3 regions of the Mesorhizobium sp. RCAM 05099 genome follow, and region 3 is predicted to be linked to each of the others. Evidence: predicted binding sites of a transcription regulator. Region 3 holds the regulator's gene; each other region holds the start of a gene.
What was found. Region 3 encodes LexA, which represses DNA repair genes until DNA is damaged. Its sites were predicted from a motif close to TGTTCNNNNTGTGTTCNG; they were not measured.
Positions count from the first base shown of each region.

Region 1 (4,912 bases), 3.0 Mb from region 3:
GCCAGTTCTGCTGGGCGATGCGATACCAGCCTTCGTCGATCCCACGCAGTCTGGCAAGTTCGCGGACAGCGCCGGCGGCGGGCGTGTTGTCCTGATGATCGAAGAAACGATCAAGCGCCGGAAACGCGCTTGGGCCGAGCGAACGCAGATACCAGGCGTCGAGGGTAATGCCCTGGCCAGTCATTTCGAGGGAATGGTCGACATTGTAATTGGCGATCATGGCTGCGAAGTTGATGAAACAGCAGGCATAAAGCGTCGCCGATAACGTCAGAAGATTGGCGGACAGCAGCCATTCACTGGATTTTCCAAGCGCGATGCGGGCGATGATCAGGGCAAGGCCGGCCGCCACCAGCCCCATCCAGACAAAAGCGGCAACGCGCCAGTAGGTCAGTGCATAGATGCCGATATAGAGGTCGAGGCGCAAGATCGACGAGATGACCAGCATGATGTTCTGCGCCACCCAGGCATAGACCAGCCGGCGGATGACCGGGTCGGCCGATGCAGCACTTCCGGGTCGCAGCGCCGCCAGCACGAAGCCGGCGGCAAGCAGCGCGGTGACGACCAGGGGATAGGCGCCGCGATGCGCGTAGGCGGCGTAGCTCAGTCCGTCGGGAAGGGCGGCTCCGCCCCACAGATAGGCGGCGTCGAGTCCGGTCTGCAGCGCAAACAGCATGTTGAAGATGACAAGCGCACGAAGAATGGCCGCCTTGCCGAACAGGATGTCCTCGATGTTGGTGACGGTTCCCTCGGATCGAGCGCTGACGTCAGCCACCGGCGCCGCGCGCGGGAGACGACGGAACAGGCGCGGCAGGCGTGGCCGCAGGAAGGCCCAGACGCCGGCGAGCACGACCAGCCAGAAGGCAATCCGCGCCAGATGGATGAGATCGAGCAGCTTCAGAAGGTCGATCAGCGACAGCCAGTAGTCGATGACCGGGTTGGCGGCGCCGAACAGCGCCAGGAAGACCGCGCCCAAGGTCAGCGGCATGACCCAGACGGCGAGCGCCGCCAGGCGGATGCGGCGCCGGCCAAACCGGCGCGCCGTCTTGCGCCAGCGGATGAAATCCCGAATGAACCGGAACGGCGCCGCCAGCAGGAACAGCCCGATCTGGCCGGCAATGCGGGCGATGCCGTGTCGCAGACGGCCGCTGAGCGAAAGCGCGAAGATAACCATGGCCGCAAGCGCGACCGACACGGACAAGGCGCTGACATTCTCCGTGAGCGGCAGCAGAGCGACAAGCAGAGCGGCAGGCTTGATCCACAGCCTGCCGTCGCTGAAGGCGGCGGGATGCACGGCGACGACGGCAGCGGCAATCAGGATGGCGAACAGGAAAACCGTGATGCCGACGGGCTGGCCGTAGAAGAGAAAATCCGCAAGTGCTGCCAGCAGCACGGCAATGCCGAAGCGGCTGCAATAGCCCGGCGCGGCGGTGAACAATGATGTCATGACCTGGCCTTCCCAATGGCGTTGAGCCTGGTTGTCGGCGGGCTCCTGCGGACAAAGGGAATGAGGATCGCCGCCGGATTCGCGCGCGGCGGATCGACCAGCCACCAACCTTCGCAACGCAGCCGATAGGGCAGGGACCAACGGGGTTTTGCTCGCTTTTCCATGCCGCCTGTCTCGCAGGCCGGCCAGGAAACGATTGGGCGGATTGGAGGAGGTTTTCCGCAAGCATGTGCAGTTTCCGTGCAGAGGCTGCGCTTCGCGGCTGGTGCGCTGCCCGCCATCTTTCCGAACGTTGGCGCTGCCCAGCCAGGCTCCTTTCCTCTCCCTCGATCGACGGGGGAGAGGAAGGGTTCCCTTCCGCAACTGCTGCAAAGGACGGGCAATGAGGGGCAGCGCAAGCTTTCGCGGTTGGCTCGTATCAGGTACCGGTCGGACGCTTGCCTCCACCAGCCGCACGCGGCATAGATCAGGCATGGATACCTATCGCCCGCGCCGTTCGGTGCTCTACGTCCCGGCCTCCAGCGACAAGGCCTTGGCCAAGATCGCGCAGCTTTCCTGCGACGCCGTCATCGTCGACCTCGAGGATGCCGTCGCCCCGGCCGACAAGGTTGCCGCGCGCGAAAAGCTGGCGGGGATTTTCGCCAACCGCCCGGTTGCCAACCACTTTGGCCATCGCTGCGAGATGGTGGTGCGCGTCAACGCGCTGGCCAGCGAATGGGGCGCCGCCGACCTGCTGGCCGCTGCAAGCTGCGAGCCGGATGGCATCCTCTTGCCCAAGGTCGACACGCCGCGCGACCTGCTCGAGGCCGGCGATGTGCTCGACGACAATTTTGCCCCCGACAGCGTGAAAATCTGGGCGATGATCGAGACGCCCAAGGCACTGCTCAACATCGGCACTATAGCCGAACTTGGTCGGGATCCGGCCTCACGACTGGCTTGTTTCGTTGCCGGAACGAACGATTTGGTCAAGGATACCGGCGTGCTGGCGACACCCGACCGGCGCTATCTCGTGCCGTGGCTGATGCAGATGGTGCTGGCGGCGCGAGCCGGTGGCCTCGACATGCTCGATGGCGTCTCCAACGATTTTCGCGACCTCGACGCCTTCGCCCAGGAATGTGTGGAAGCGGCCGCCATGGGATTCGACGGCAAGACCCTCATCCATCCGGCCCAGATCGAGGCGGCCAACCGCGCCTTTGCGCCGTCCACTCAAGCCGTGGCCGAGGCGCGCCTGGTCAGCCAGGCCTTCGCGCTTCCGGAGAACGCCGGCAAGGGCGTGATCGCGCTGAATGGCAAGATGGTCGAGCGGCTGCATCTGGCGCAGGCTGAAAAACTGCTGGCGAAGGCAGCCGCCATCGGCGCATGATCACCGGCGGGAATATCCCTACGACAGGAATTGACGGATGAAACTCTATCGCTTTCTGACTGGCCCGGACGACGCCAGCTTCTGCCACAAGGTGACGGCGGCGCTGAACAAGGGCTGGCACCTGTTCGGCTCGCCGACCTATGGCTATGACAAGAAGGCCAAGGCCATGCGCTGCGGCCAGGCCGTGGTCAAGGATGTCGACGGTCAGGAATACGGGCCCGATACCAAGCTCAGCGACTGGTAGGGTTTGCAAAGCGCCGACGCAGGCTGTGTCGGGATTCAGGTCAGGCCGAGTCGGAGTCGGGCGCGAAGCGACCAAACGGGTGGTGCCTGAGAACCGGAGCGGAGCGTACTTGGGTACGTGAGCACAGTTCTACTGCGGCGCAGTAGAACGGGGAAGCGCAGGGGACCGCCATTTGCAGGCCGGCGTCACCTGAATATCGGCACAGCCTACTCCGCCGCTTCCTCGATCCGCTCCATATCATCGTCCGACAGGCCGAAATGATGACCGATCTCGTGGATCAGCACATGGGTGACGATGTCGCCCAGCGTTTCCTCGTTTTCGGCCCAGTAGTCGAGCATGGCGCGGCGGTAGAGCGTGATGCGGTTCGGCCCTTCGCCGGTCTGCGGATTCCAGCGTTCGGCGATGCCGCGTCCTTCGAACAGGCCGAGCAGGTCGAACGGCGTTTCCAGCGACAAATCGTCCATGATCTCGTCGGTCGGGAATTCGGCTATCTGGATGATGATCTCGCCGGTCAGCTTGCGGAACTCCTCCGGCAGGTGGGCGTAGGACTCCAGCGCCAGGAACTCCAATTCCTCCATGGATGGCGAGAACTGGTCGTGCCAGGTGCGGGTCTTGTAGATGCGGGCCATGCTTTGTCCTTTGAACCCGGCATATAGGCTTTCGCACCGGAATCGGCAAATGACGCGGCGGCGGCTCCGGCATCCTCGAGGCAAGAAGGAATAAATTCCTTGTGACTCTGCTTGACTCTTGGGGCACCCTCTGGAATCTATAGGAACATAACAGGAACAATTGTGAGTGGAAGCTGACCGTCATGGCGATGACCGCCGTGGCGCGGGAGACTGTTTTTGCCCTGCGCCGCCAGATCGCGAAGATCGAGGGAACGCTGCCCGAGCGCCTGCAGGCGCTCGCCGGCGCGCCCCTTGATGCCGATGTCAGCGCCGATCTCACCCCCAACACCGATCTTACAATCGTCCGGCGCGGCATTGCCGCGGCGTTGCCGGATGCCTTCCTGCCCACCGGCGTCGAGCGGCTCGATGCCGCCCTGAGCGGCGGCCTGCCGAAAGCCGCCCTGAGCGAAATCCATGGCACGCAGACCCGCGATGCCGGAGCCGTCGCCGGCTTCGCGCTGTCGCTCACGAGCCTGATCCTCAAGCAGGCGCAGGGGCTGCCGGTGCTGTGGATCGGCACGTCGGAGATTTTCCGCGAGGCCGGCTTTCCCTATGCCAGGGGGCTTCGGGCCTCGTTCGGCATCGAGCCCGAACAATTGCTGTTTTCCGAGGCGCCAAAACTTGTCGATGCGCTGTGGGTCGCCGAGGAGGCCGCCCGGATGACGGCGCTCGCCGCCGTCATCCTTGAAATCCGCGGCAATCCGCAGCGGCTGGACCTGACCGCGACGCGCCGGCTGCATGCAAGGGCGCTAGGTGCCGGCCGGCCGGTGTTCCTGCTGCGGCAGGCGGCGGAGCCCGAGCCGACGGCGGCACCCGTCCGCCTCATCGTCGCTTCGGCGCCGGCAACACCACGCGACACCATCGCCGGGCCGCTCGCCGGCTCGATCGGCCGCCCGGCCTTCACCGTCACCATCGGCAAGAGCCGCACGGCCCTGCCTGGACAATTCACACTGGAGTGGAACCCCGATGAACGCGCATTCGACGAAAGAGCGGGCGACGAAAGAAGGGGCGAGGAAAGACAGAAAGAACGGGCAAAGAATCCTGTCCCTGTGGTTTCCCTATCTGGCAGCGGAAAGGATCCTGCGGCAGCGTCTGGGGCGGTCCTGGCGTTCCCGGCCGTCGGATCACCTGCCGCACCCACCGCTCGTGATCAGCCACCGCCAAGGCAACGCGCAGCGCATCTCGGCCCTCGA
Region 1 covers NZ_CM185035.1:682,668-687,579, reverse strand. Annotated here, with positions in the region: gene AC56QQ_RS03305 (DUF4153 domain-containing protein) at 1-1,444, opposite strand, end outside; gene AC56QQ_RS03300 (HpcH/HpaI aldolase/citrate lyase family protein) at 1,917-2,807, shown strand; gene AC56QQ_RS03295 (DUF1737 domain-containing protein) at 2,845-3,051, shown strand; gene AC56QQ_RS03290 (metallopeptidase family protein) at 3,258-3,680, opposite strand; gene AC56QQ_RS03285 (ImuA family protein) at 3,863-4,912, shown strand, end outside; gene AC56QQ_RS03280 (DUF6504 family protein) at 4,866-4,912, shown strand, end outside.
Region 1: the regulator LexA is predicted to act here: its motif matches at 3,822-3,839, upstream of AC56QQ_RS03285 (ImuA family protein).

Region 2 (4,912 bases), 3.2 Mb from region 3:
CCGGGTCCTCTCCGAACATATCAGCGTCATGCTGGGCACTGAGGGCACCGTTCTCGATCTCGGCTGCGGCGACGGCTCGCTCGCCAAGGCGGTGATGGACAGGAAACCCGGGCTGACGTTTCGCGGGATCGATGTTTTTGTCCGTCCGCGTACGGCCATCCCCGTGGAGATTTTCGACGGCGCCACGATTCCGGCCGCTTCCGGGTCGTTCGACTGGGTGACCATAGTCGATGTCCTCCACCACACGGACAATCCCGGCCATCTTGTCGCCGAAGCCGCAAGGGTCGCCCGCAAGGGCGTTGTCATCAAGGACCATCTGCGGGACGGGCCCTTCGCGCACCGCACACTCAGGTTCATGGACTGGGTGGGAAACAAGGGCCACGATGTGAGGCTGCCCTACAACTATCTGTCCAGACAGGAATGGGAAGCGATGTTCGGTCAGGTCGGGCTCAAGGCCCAGACCTGGCGCGAAAACCTGGCGCTATATCCCTTTCCAGCGAACCTCCTGTTCGACAGGGGTCTGCACTTCGTGGCATCGCTTCGGTAGCCGGCGGGCCGCTGCCGAACGCCTTCACGCGGCTCTTTGATCGTCGCGAAACACCCAGACCAATGAAAGCACATAGCTCGCCGCGCTTGCGGCGACCGTGGTGATGGCTGACATGACCAGCGGCGACGCGGAAAATATCGACACCGCGACATGGGCGGACAGGCCTGCGAACGCTGCGCAGCCTAGCTGGGTGACGAGATAGCGTGGCAACGCATGGGCGTGGTCGTGCTGCCCCTCGAACGTCCAGCCGCGCTGCGCCGAATACGCCACTACGAACGCCAGCACATAGGCGATGACGCTTCCGACAAACGGCGGCAAGCCGGCCGAAACCAAGGCCCACGACAATCCGAAGAACAGCAGCGCCGCGCCAATGCCGACCACGGCGAACCGGATAAGCCGTACCGAGGCGAATTTTCGCGCGAGCCCGTTCATTTTTCAGCAGGCGCGCCGGTTTCGGCCGATCGGTTGGCCTGGCCTGCTTTCAGCCGTTTTACCGGTATCTCCAGAACCCCCAGCAGGAACGCCGAGAAGAATGCCTGGAATGAAATGACGATCAGGCTGAGGCCGAGCACGACGATACGCGGGATTTCGGAATCGTTCAGCGGACCGAAGCCGAGATGCGCCCAGCGCGCCACGGCATAGGTGAAGAACAGCACACCGCCGGCGAAACAGATGCCGGCATTGGTGGCGAGACGGTCGGTGCTGATGGTTCTGGTCAGCCAGTCGGAACGTCGGCTTGGCGGCAGAATGCCGGTTATCTCGGCATAGTAACGCGAAATGGCGCCAAAAGTGATGAGCTGGACGCCGGTGACGACCATGAAACAGGCGGCGACGAAGGTGTTGAGGTCGAGCGACAGATTGTCGATCACGCGCAGCGGCCCGAACACCAGCAGCGCCGCAAACAGCATACCAAGGCCGCCGAGCACCGTGCCCGGTATGAAGAACATCCAGCGCGGATTGTAGACCAGCAGGAACTTCAGGTGTCGCCAGCCGTCGCGCCAGGTCCTGAGATGCGGCGGCCGGCTGCGGCCGTCGGGCTTGAGCTTGGTCGGCACTTCCTCGATGCGCAGGCCGGCCAGCGCGCCGCGCACCACCATTTCGCTGGCGAATTCCATGCCGGTCGTCTGCAAATCGAGCTTCCTGATGCTCTCGGTGTTGAAGCCGCGCAGACCGCAGTGGAAATCACCGGTCCTGATGCGGAAGAACAGCCGGCCGACGAAGCTCAGCACCGGATTGCCGAGATAGCGGTGCAGCGGCGGCATGGCACCGGGCTCGATGCCGCCTTGGAAGCGATTGCCCATGACCAGGTCGGCGCCGTCACGCAGGCGCGCGACGAAGGCCTCCAGCGCGCCGAAATCATAGCTGTCGTCGGCATCGCCCATGATGATGAAGCGGCCCTTGGCAGCGGCGATGCCACCAAGCAAGGCGGCGCCATACCCCTTTTCGGCCACAGGCACGACACGGGCGCCGATCGCGGCGGCGATATCCTGCGAACCGTCGGTGCTGCCATTGTCGGCGATCAAGACCTCGCCGGAGATCCCGGCCTTGCCGAGAAAAGCCTTCGCCTTGCCGATGCAGACGGCCAGCGTCTCGGCCTCGTTGAGACACGGCATGAGGATGGTGAGTTCGAGCTCTTTGGCCGAAGCGGCGCGGATGGCGGTGACGGCGTTCATGGTCGTTGTTCCATCGAGGACCCGGTGCGGCAGCGGCAGGCCGGGCAATTCGGCGCCTACCCTTGCACGGCAAGGCTTAAGAAAACGATGACGCGCAGCCTTGCCTTGTCTCCAACCGACCGGTGGCGGCCAGGCATGCGGTTGCCTGATGCCAATCTTCAAAATGTCGCGATTGGCAGACGCGCGGCGAGGCTGTACAGGCAAGGCAGTCGCCATCCGATGCGCCGGAGACCTGCCATGAAGCTGAAAATCGCCGTCCAGATGGACCATATCTCCACCGTCTCGATCGCCGGCGACACTTCGTTCGCGCTGTCGCTGGAGGCGCAGCGGCGCGGCCACCAGTTGTTCCACTACACGCCCGACCGGCTGTCGCTGCGCGACGGCAAGGTGTTTGCCCGCATCGAGGAAATGACCGTCCGCGACGAGAAGGGCAGCCACTATTCGCTGGGCGAGCAGGTGCGTACCGATCTCGCGGAAATGGACGTCGTCCTGCTGCGCCAGGATCCGCCCTTCGACATGAACTACATCACCACCACGCACATCCTCGAGCGCATCCATCCCGGGACGTTGGTGGTCAACGACCCGGCCTGGGTGCGCAACAGCCCGGAAAAGATCTTCGTCACCGAGTTTGCCGACCTGATGCCTGAGACGCTGATCACCAAGGACAGCCAGGAGGTCGCCGCCTTCCGCAAGGAGTTCGGCGACATCATCGTCAAGCCGCTCTACGGCAATGGCGGCGCCGGTATCTTCCATCTGCACGAGGCTGACCGCAACCTCGCCTCGCTGCTCGAGATGTTCGGGCAGATGTTCCGCGAACCCTATATCGTGCAGCGCTACCTGAAGGAGGTGCGCAAGGGCGACAAGCGCATCATCCTGATCGACGGCGAGCCGGTCGGTGCCATCAACCGGGTGCCGGCCGAGCATGATTCCCGCTCCAACATGCATGTCGGCGGCCGCGCCGAAAAGACCGAGCTGACGGAGCGCGAGCGCGATATCTGCGCCCGCATCGGACCCTCGCTGAAGGAGCGCGGCTTCATCCTCGTCGGCATCGATGTCATCGGCGACTACATGACCGAGATCAACGTGACGTCGCCGACCGGCGTGCGCGAGGTCAAGCGCTTCGGCGGCGCCGACATCGCCAGCCTGTTCTGGGACGCGATCGAGGACAAGCGGAAGTAGGCCGTCTCCATTTTTCGCCCTGCAACCCGGCACAATCCGCCTGCAACCACAGCGCGCGACTGTTCCTGTAATGTTCTTGCCTTGGCCGGGAAACTGTGATTGTCTCCCCAGGGGCTTTCAGGGCCCTGATCGCACGGGCTGGGGCAAGCCCATATCCAGGGGTGGGAAAAATGGTGGCGCGGGTTCGCACGGTCGCTTTCCAGGGTATCGAGGCTGTGCCGGTCGACGTGCAGGTGATGATCGCACCCGGCAAGGTCAACATGCATATTGTCGGCCTGGCCGACAAGGCGGTGGCCGAAAGCCGCGAGCGGGTGCAGGCGGCACTGCATGCCTCCGGCCTGTCGATGCCGTCCAAGAAAGTCACCGTCAATCTGGCGCCGGCCGACCTGCCGAAGGAGGGCAGCCACTACGATTTGCCGATCGCGCTTGGCCTGATGGCGGCCCTTGGCGCCATTCCGGGCGACATGCTGGCCGGCTATGTCGTGCTTGGCGAATTGTCGCTCGACGGCACGATTGCCGCCGTCGCTGGCGCCTTGCCGGCGGCGATCGGCGCCAATGCCGAGGGCAAGGGCCTGATCTGTCCGTTCGCCTGCGGGCCGGAAGCGGCCTGGGCGGGTGCTGATTTCGACATTCTGGCGCCGCGCAGCCTGATCGCCATTGCCAATCATTTTCGTGGCACGCAGGTGCTGTCGCGGCCGGAGGCCGGCATCCACGCCTCGGCGCGCGACCTGCCCGACCTTGCCGACATCAAGGGCCAGGAGAGCGCCAAGCGGGCGCTGGAAGTGGCGGCTGCCGGTGGCCACAACCTGCTTATGGTCGGGCCGCCCGGCTCGGGAAAATCAATGCTGGCGCAGCGGCTGCCGTCGATCCTGCCGCCGCTGGCGCCGAAGGAATTGCTGGAAGTGTCGATGATCGCCTCGGTGGCGGGCGAGCTCGGCGAAGGCAAGCTGACCGACAGGCGGCCATTCCGAGCCCCGCACCATTCGGCCTCGATGGCGGCGATGGTCGGCGGCGGCCTGCGCGCGCGGCCGGGCGAAGTGTCGCTGGCGCATCACGGCGTGTTGTTCCTTGACGAGTTCCCGGAATTCACACCGCAGACGCTCGACGCGCTGCGCCAGCCGCTGGAGACCGGCGACTGCATGATCGCGCGCGCCAACCATCGCGTCACCTATCCGGCGCGCATCCAGCTGGTGGCGGCGATGAACCCGTGCCGATGCGGCATGGCCGGCGAGCCGGGCTATCGCTGCCTGCGCGGCGAGCGCTGCCGCACCGACTACCAAGCGCGTATCTCAGGCCCGCTGCTCGACCGCATCGATCTCAGGATCGAGGTGCCGGCAGTCTCGGCCAGCGACCTGATCCGGCCCGACCGGGCGGAGAAAAGTGCCGATGTGGCGCTGCGCGTGGCACGCGCCCGCACCATCCAGCGCGAGCGTTTCGAACGGCTCGGCGTGACCAGCGCCACCACCAACGCGCATTGCGCGCCGTCGGTGATCGAAGACATCGCCATGCCCGA
Region 2 covers NZ_CM185035.1:499,942-504,853, forward strand. Annotated here, with positions in the region: gene AC56QQ_RS02375 (class I SAM-dependent methyltransferase) at 1-547, shown strand, start outside; gene AC56QQ_RS02380 (GtrA family protein) at 572-979, opposite strand; gene AC56QQ_RS02385 (glycosyltransferase family 2 protein) at 976-2,220, opposite strand; gene gshB (glutathione synthase) at 2,458-3,399, shown strand; gene AC56QQ_RS02395 (YifB family Mg chelatase-like AAA ATPase) at 3,570-4,912, shown strand, end outside.
Region 2: the regulator LexA is predicted to act here: its motif matches at 3,460-3,477, upstream of AC56QQ_RS02395 (YifB family Mg chelatase-like AAA ATPase).

Region 3 (4,912 bases):
CTGTTCATCATCCAGCACCAGACCTCGGAATTATGGATGAAGCTCGCGCTTCACGAGCTCGGTGCCGCGATCCGCTCCATCCGTGCGGACCGTCTCGAGCCGAGCTTCAAAATGCTGTCGCGCGTCGCCCGTATTTTCGAGCAGTTGAACAACGCCTGGGACGTGCTGAGGACGATGACGCCCAGCGAATACACCGAGTTCCGTGACGCGCTCGGCCAGTCCTCTGGCTTCCAGTCCTGGCAAAATCGCGCCATCGAATTCACGGCCGGCAACCGCAACCCGGCCATGCTCGGTCCGCACAAGCACCGGCCGGACCTCAGCCGGAAGCTGGAGGCTATCCTGGCCGAGCCATCGCTCTACGACGAAGCGCTGCTGCTCTTGGCGCGCAATGGATTCGACATCGGCGCCGACGCCAGGCGCACGGACTGGCGTGAGACACGCACCGAGAATGAAGAGGTTCTGGTGGCCTGGCAGACCGTCTACCGCGACCCGCAGCGCTACTGGATGTTCTATGAGCTGGCCGAAAAACTGGTCGACTTCGAGGATTATTTCCGCCGCTGGCGCTTCAACCACGTCACGACAGTCGAGCGCATCATCGGCATGAAGCGCGGCACCGGCGGCACGTCGGGCGCGTCCTATCTGAAGAAGATGCTGGAGGTCGTCCTGTTTCCGGAGCTCTGGACGGTTCGCACCCGGCTCTGACTTCTCAAGTAACGGCCGTTTTGACCGCGAAGCGAGCATCCTGCCAAGCGCCGGTGCGCAGGATATCTTCCAGCACCTCGACCGCCTGCCAGACATCCTTGTAGCCCACATAGAGCGGCGTGAAGCCGAAGCGGATGGTCGACGGCGCGCGGAAATCGCCGATCACGCCACGCTCGATCAACGCCCGCATCACCTGGTAGCCATGCGGATGAACGAACGACACCTGGCTGCCCCGCTCATTGCCATTGCGCGGACTTTCGAGTTCGAGGCCGTAGGCGCCGCATCTGGCTTCGACGAGCTGGATGAACAGCTCGGTCAACGCAATGCTTTTCTTGCGCACCGCCGCCATGTCGACCTCGTCCCAGAGGTCCAGCGCGCCCTTGAGCGCCCGCATCGACAATACCGGCTGCGTGCCGCACAGGAACCGGCGGATGCCGACGCCAGCCGCATAGCCCTGTTCGAAGGCGAAAGGCCGCGCATGGCCCCACCAGCCGCTGAGCGGCTGGCGGACATCGCCATGGTGGCGCTTTGCGGCATAGATGAAGGCCGGCGAGCCCGGGCCGCCATTGAGGTACTTGTAAGTGCAGCCGACAGCGAAATCGGCATTGGCGCCGTCGAGCTCGACCGGCAAGGCACCCGCCGTGTGGCAAAGGTCCCAGACGATCAGCGCGCCGGCTTGATGGGCCTTGCGCGTCAGCGCCGCCATGTCGCGCAACTGGCCGGATTTGTAGTTGACGTGGTTGACCAGGATGACGGCGACGCGCTCATCGATCAGCTCTTCGATGGTTGGCGCATCGACGCCCTCGAGCCGCAGCACAGTGCCCGGTCGCGTCGATGCCACGCCTTCGGCCATATAGAGGTCCGTTGGAAAGCTGTCGCCCTCGGCGACGATGACCGACCGGTCTGGCCGCATGCCAAGCGCCGCGTGAAGCACCTTGTAGATGTTGATCGAGGTCGTATCGCAGACCACCGTCTGGCCAGCCGCGGCGCCAATCAGGCGTCCGAGCTGGTCGCCGAGCGCGACCGGCATGTCGAACCAGCCGGCGGTGTTCCAGGCACGGATGAGGTCCTGCGCCCATTCTTGTGTCGCGGCCTTCTGGATCTCGTTGAAGACGGCCGGTGAAGCGGCACCCAGCGAATTGCCGTCGAGATAGATCACCCCTTCCGGCAAGACGAAGCGATTGCGCATGGAGCGCAGCGGATCCGCGGCATCCAATGCCTCGATTGTTGCGAGATCGGGAATTGCATTCATGATCGATTGTCCTCCGCGCACACGCGCGCCCAGATGAACACGACAGGTGAAATCGGCCGGCCGATCATGCGCAGTCTGCCGGATTGTGTCAAACATTATATATAATTTACACCACAGAAGATTTTCATATATAATTGATGCGCTGTGCGCGGATGGCAACGATGTTGGATGATGGACACTCGAAGACTGAAGCGGCCTACAGGCTGCTGCGCCGCGATATCCTCACGACCCGCCTGAGACCCGGCGCGCCGCTCAAGCTCAGCACGCTGCGCAATAGCTATGGCATCGGCTGGACACCGTTGCGCGAAGCGCTGTCGCGACTGGAGGCGGAGCGCCTGGTGACTTCCATCAGCAATCGCGGCTTCGCCGTCGCTCCGGTCTCGCGCGCCGAACTCGAAGATCTGTCACGCGCCCGGTTGGTGATTGAGCTGCCTCTGCTCCAGGAATCGATCGAGAAGGGCGGCCATGAATGGGAAGATGCCGTCGTCACGGCCCACTACCGGCTGTCGCGCTGCAAGACCGCGGTTGATGACCCTTCAGATGAAGTGGTCGACGGATGGGATGAAAAGCACGAGGCCTTCCACGCGGCGCTGCTCAGCGCGGCAACATCCCCCTGGCTGCTCAACTTCCAGTCCACCATCGCGGATCAGTTGCGTCGCCATCACCGCTTCCTGGGCCTTGCGCCAACGTTGCGGGCGGCCACCGGCCAGTTGCATGGCTATGAGGAGGCCATGGAGGCGTTGCGACGGGCTGTCGCGATCGAACATCACACTGCGCTCATGGAAGCAGCGCTGGATCGTGACATCGAACGCGCGAAAGCGCTGATGACGGTGCACATCGGCTATACGCTGCATGTCTATGTCCATGCCGGTGACGGCAGCCCAAACAGGCAATGAGGTAGACGAACTGAGGCAAAAGCCGATATAGGAATTTCTTGGGCAAAAGTTGGCGTTTTGGCTTCGTTTCGTTCACGGCGGGCGAACGACTGGTGAAAGTGAAAAAGCAGCTTCCCGACGTCTCTGGGCGACTGAGGCCAAGCCTCGGCACACGCTGGTCCACAGGCCGTTAACCATAACAATTTCAACGTGTGCAAGTGCACTGTGGCGGCGGCCGGCCGGGGATCACGGCCCGCTGCCAAGCGCCAAATAATTTCAGCCGTCTTAACAAATTCACTAAACTTTAAACGGTTGCGGAACACAACTGGAACAGATAGTGTTTGTTCTGGGTTTGTTTTTCGATTCTGGTTCAAACCTTCGTTCAATGCCTCGGGGGCCGCCATGCTGACGCGCAAGCAACATGAACTGCTGATGTTCATCCATGAACGGCTCAAGGAAAGCGGCATTCCGCCCTCCTTCGACGAAATGAAGGAAGCGCTCGATCTCGCTTCAAAATCCGGAATTCATCGACTGATCACGGCGCTCGAGGAACGTGGCTTCATTCGCCGGCTGCCGAACCGGGCGCGCGCCCTGGAAGTGCTGCGGCTGCCCGATTCGATCGCGCCCGGCCTCAACGCGGCGCGCAAATTCTCTCCAAGCGTCATCCAGGGCAGCCTCGGTCAAGGCGGCGGCCTTGGCCGGCAGATCAAGCCGGCGTCTTCACGCATGCCCTCGGCCGGCAATGACGACGACGTGGTCTCCGCGGTGTCGATCCCGGTGATGGGTCGCATCGCCGCCGGCGTGCCGATCGACGCCATCCAGCATCAGACGCATTCGATCTCGGTGCCGCCGGACATGATCATGGGTGGCGAACACTATGCCCTGGAGGTCAAGGGCGACTCGATGATCGAGGCCGGCATCTTCGATGGCGATACGGTCATCATCCGCAATGCCGATACCGCAAGTCCGGGCGAGATCATCGTGGCACTGGTGGACGACGAGGAGGCGACGCTGAAGCGGTTTCGCCGCAAGGGTGCCTCGATTGCCCTCGAAGCCGCCAATCCGGCCTACGAAACACGCATTTTCGGACCGGACAGGGTCAAGGTGCAAGGCAAGCTCGTTGGGCTGATCAGGCGCTACTGATCAGTGCTGGTGACCGCCTTTTCAGGGTTGCGATAGGGCGGCAGGCCCCTCGCCTCGCGTGAGAATTTGCGCTGGGTGTGCCAAGGTCGATATGGCCTGTTCACAGCGAAGCTGACCGTTGCTGGCATGATTGCCGATCGACGATCGAAGAAGACGGCCGCACTGCCTTTGCGGGCGAGTTGCCGCTTGGTGATGACCAGAACCAGCGGATTGTGACAGGGATCATAAGCTGTCGCGTCATTGATGACGATCAGTTCCGCGAAGCCGCAGGCCTTCCACGCGTCCTTGCGATCCTCGACTTGCGCAATGATAGCGCCAGACGGGTGCCTTGCGAGACATACGCCGGCGGTGCAGTAGAAAGGCGCTCCCAGCGGCAGTTCGGCGGAATCCGCGATGTCGAATTGTCCGTCTCCCTTGTCGAACACCTCCGGCACGACGACGGTTTCGGATGCCAGTGCGCGTTTCCAGTTGTCGACGGTGAATTCGTTCGGACGCGCCCGGCTGACCGCGAGTTCGCCGCCGCCGATCGGCAGCGCCACCAGCCTCGCGTCCTCCGAGATCAGCACATCCGGCGCGCGCGTATCCGAAACGGTCAACAGGCCGGCAAGCGCGAATGGCAGTGCCAGGAGCCGCAGCCATGTCGTCGCCATCGTCGCAATGACTAGGGCGATCGCCACCAGCAGCACGGATTGCTGTGAAATCAGCCCGACGGCATCGATCGGTGAGCGTTCCGAGATCCACGCCGACAAGACGATCATCGCGGTCAGGCCTTTGCCCATCACATAGAGGAAGGGACCATCGACGCCGAACGGCATCGCCAGCGCGCTGAGAACGGCGAAAGGCATCACAACCAGCGAGACGATCGGCATGACGGCCAGATTGGCGAACGGGCTGAGCGGCGAAACGCGCTGGAAATGCCAGATGGCGAAGAGCGCCGTCG
Region 3 covers NZ_CM185035.1:3,696,029-3,700,940, reverse strand. Annotated here, with positions in the region: gene kynA (tryptophan 2,3-dioxygenase) at 1-702, shown strand, start outside; gene kynU (kynureninase) at 707-1,954, opposite strand; gene AC56QQ_RS18105 (GntR family transcriptional regulator) at 2,116-2,850, shown strand; gene lexA (transcriptional repressor LexA) at 3,232-3,972, shown strand; gene AC56QQ_RS18095 (ComEC/Rec2 family competence protein) at 3,966-4,912, opposite strand, start outside.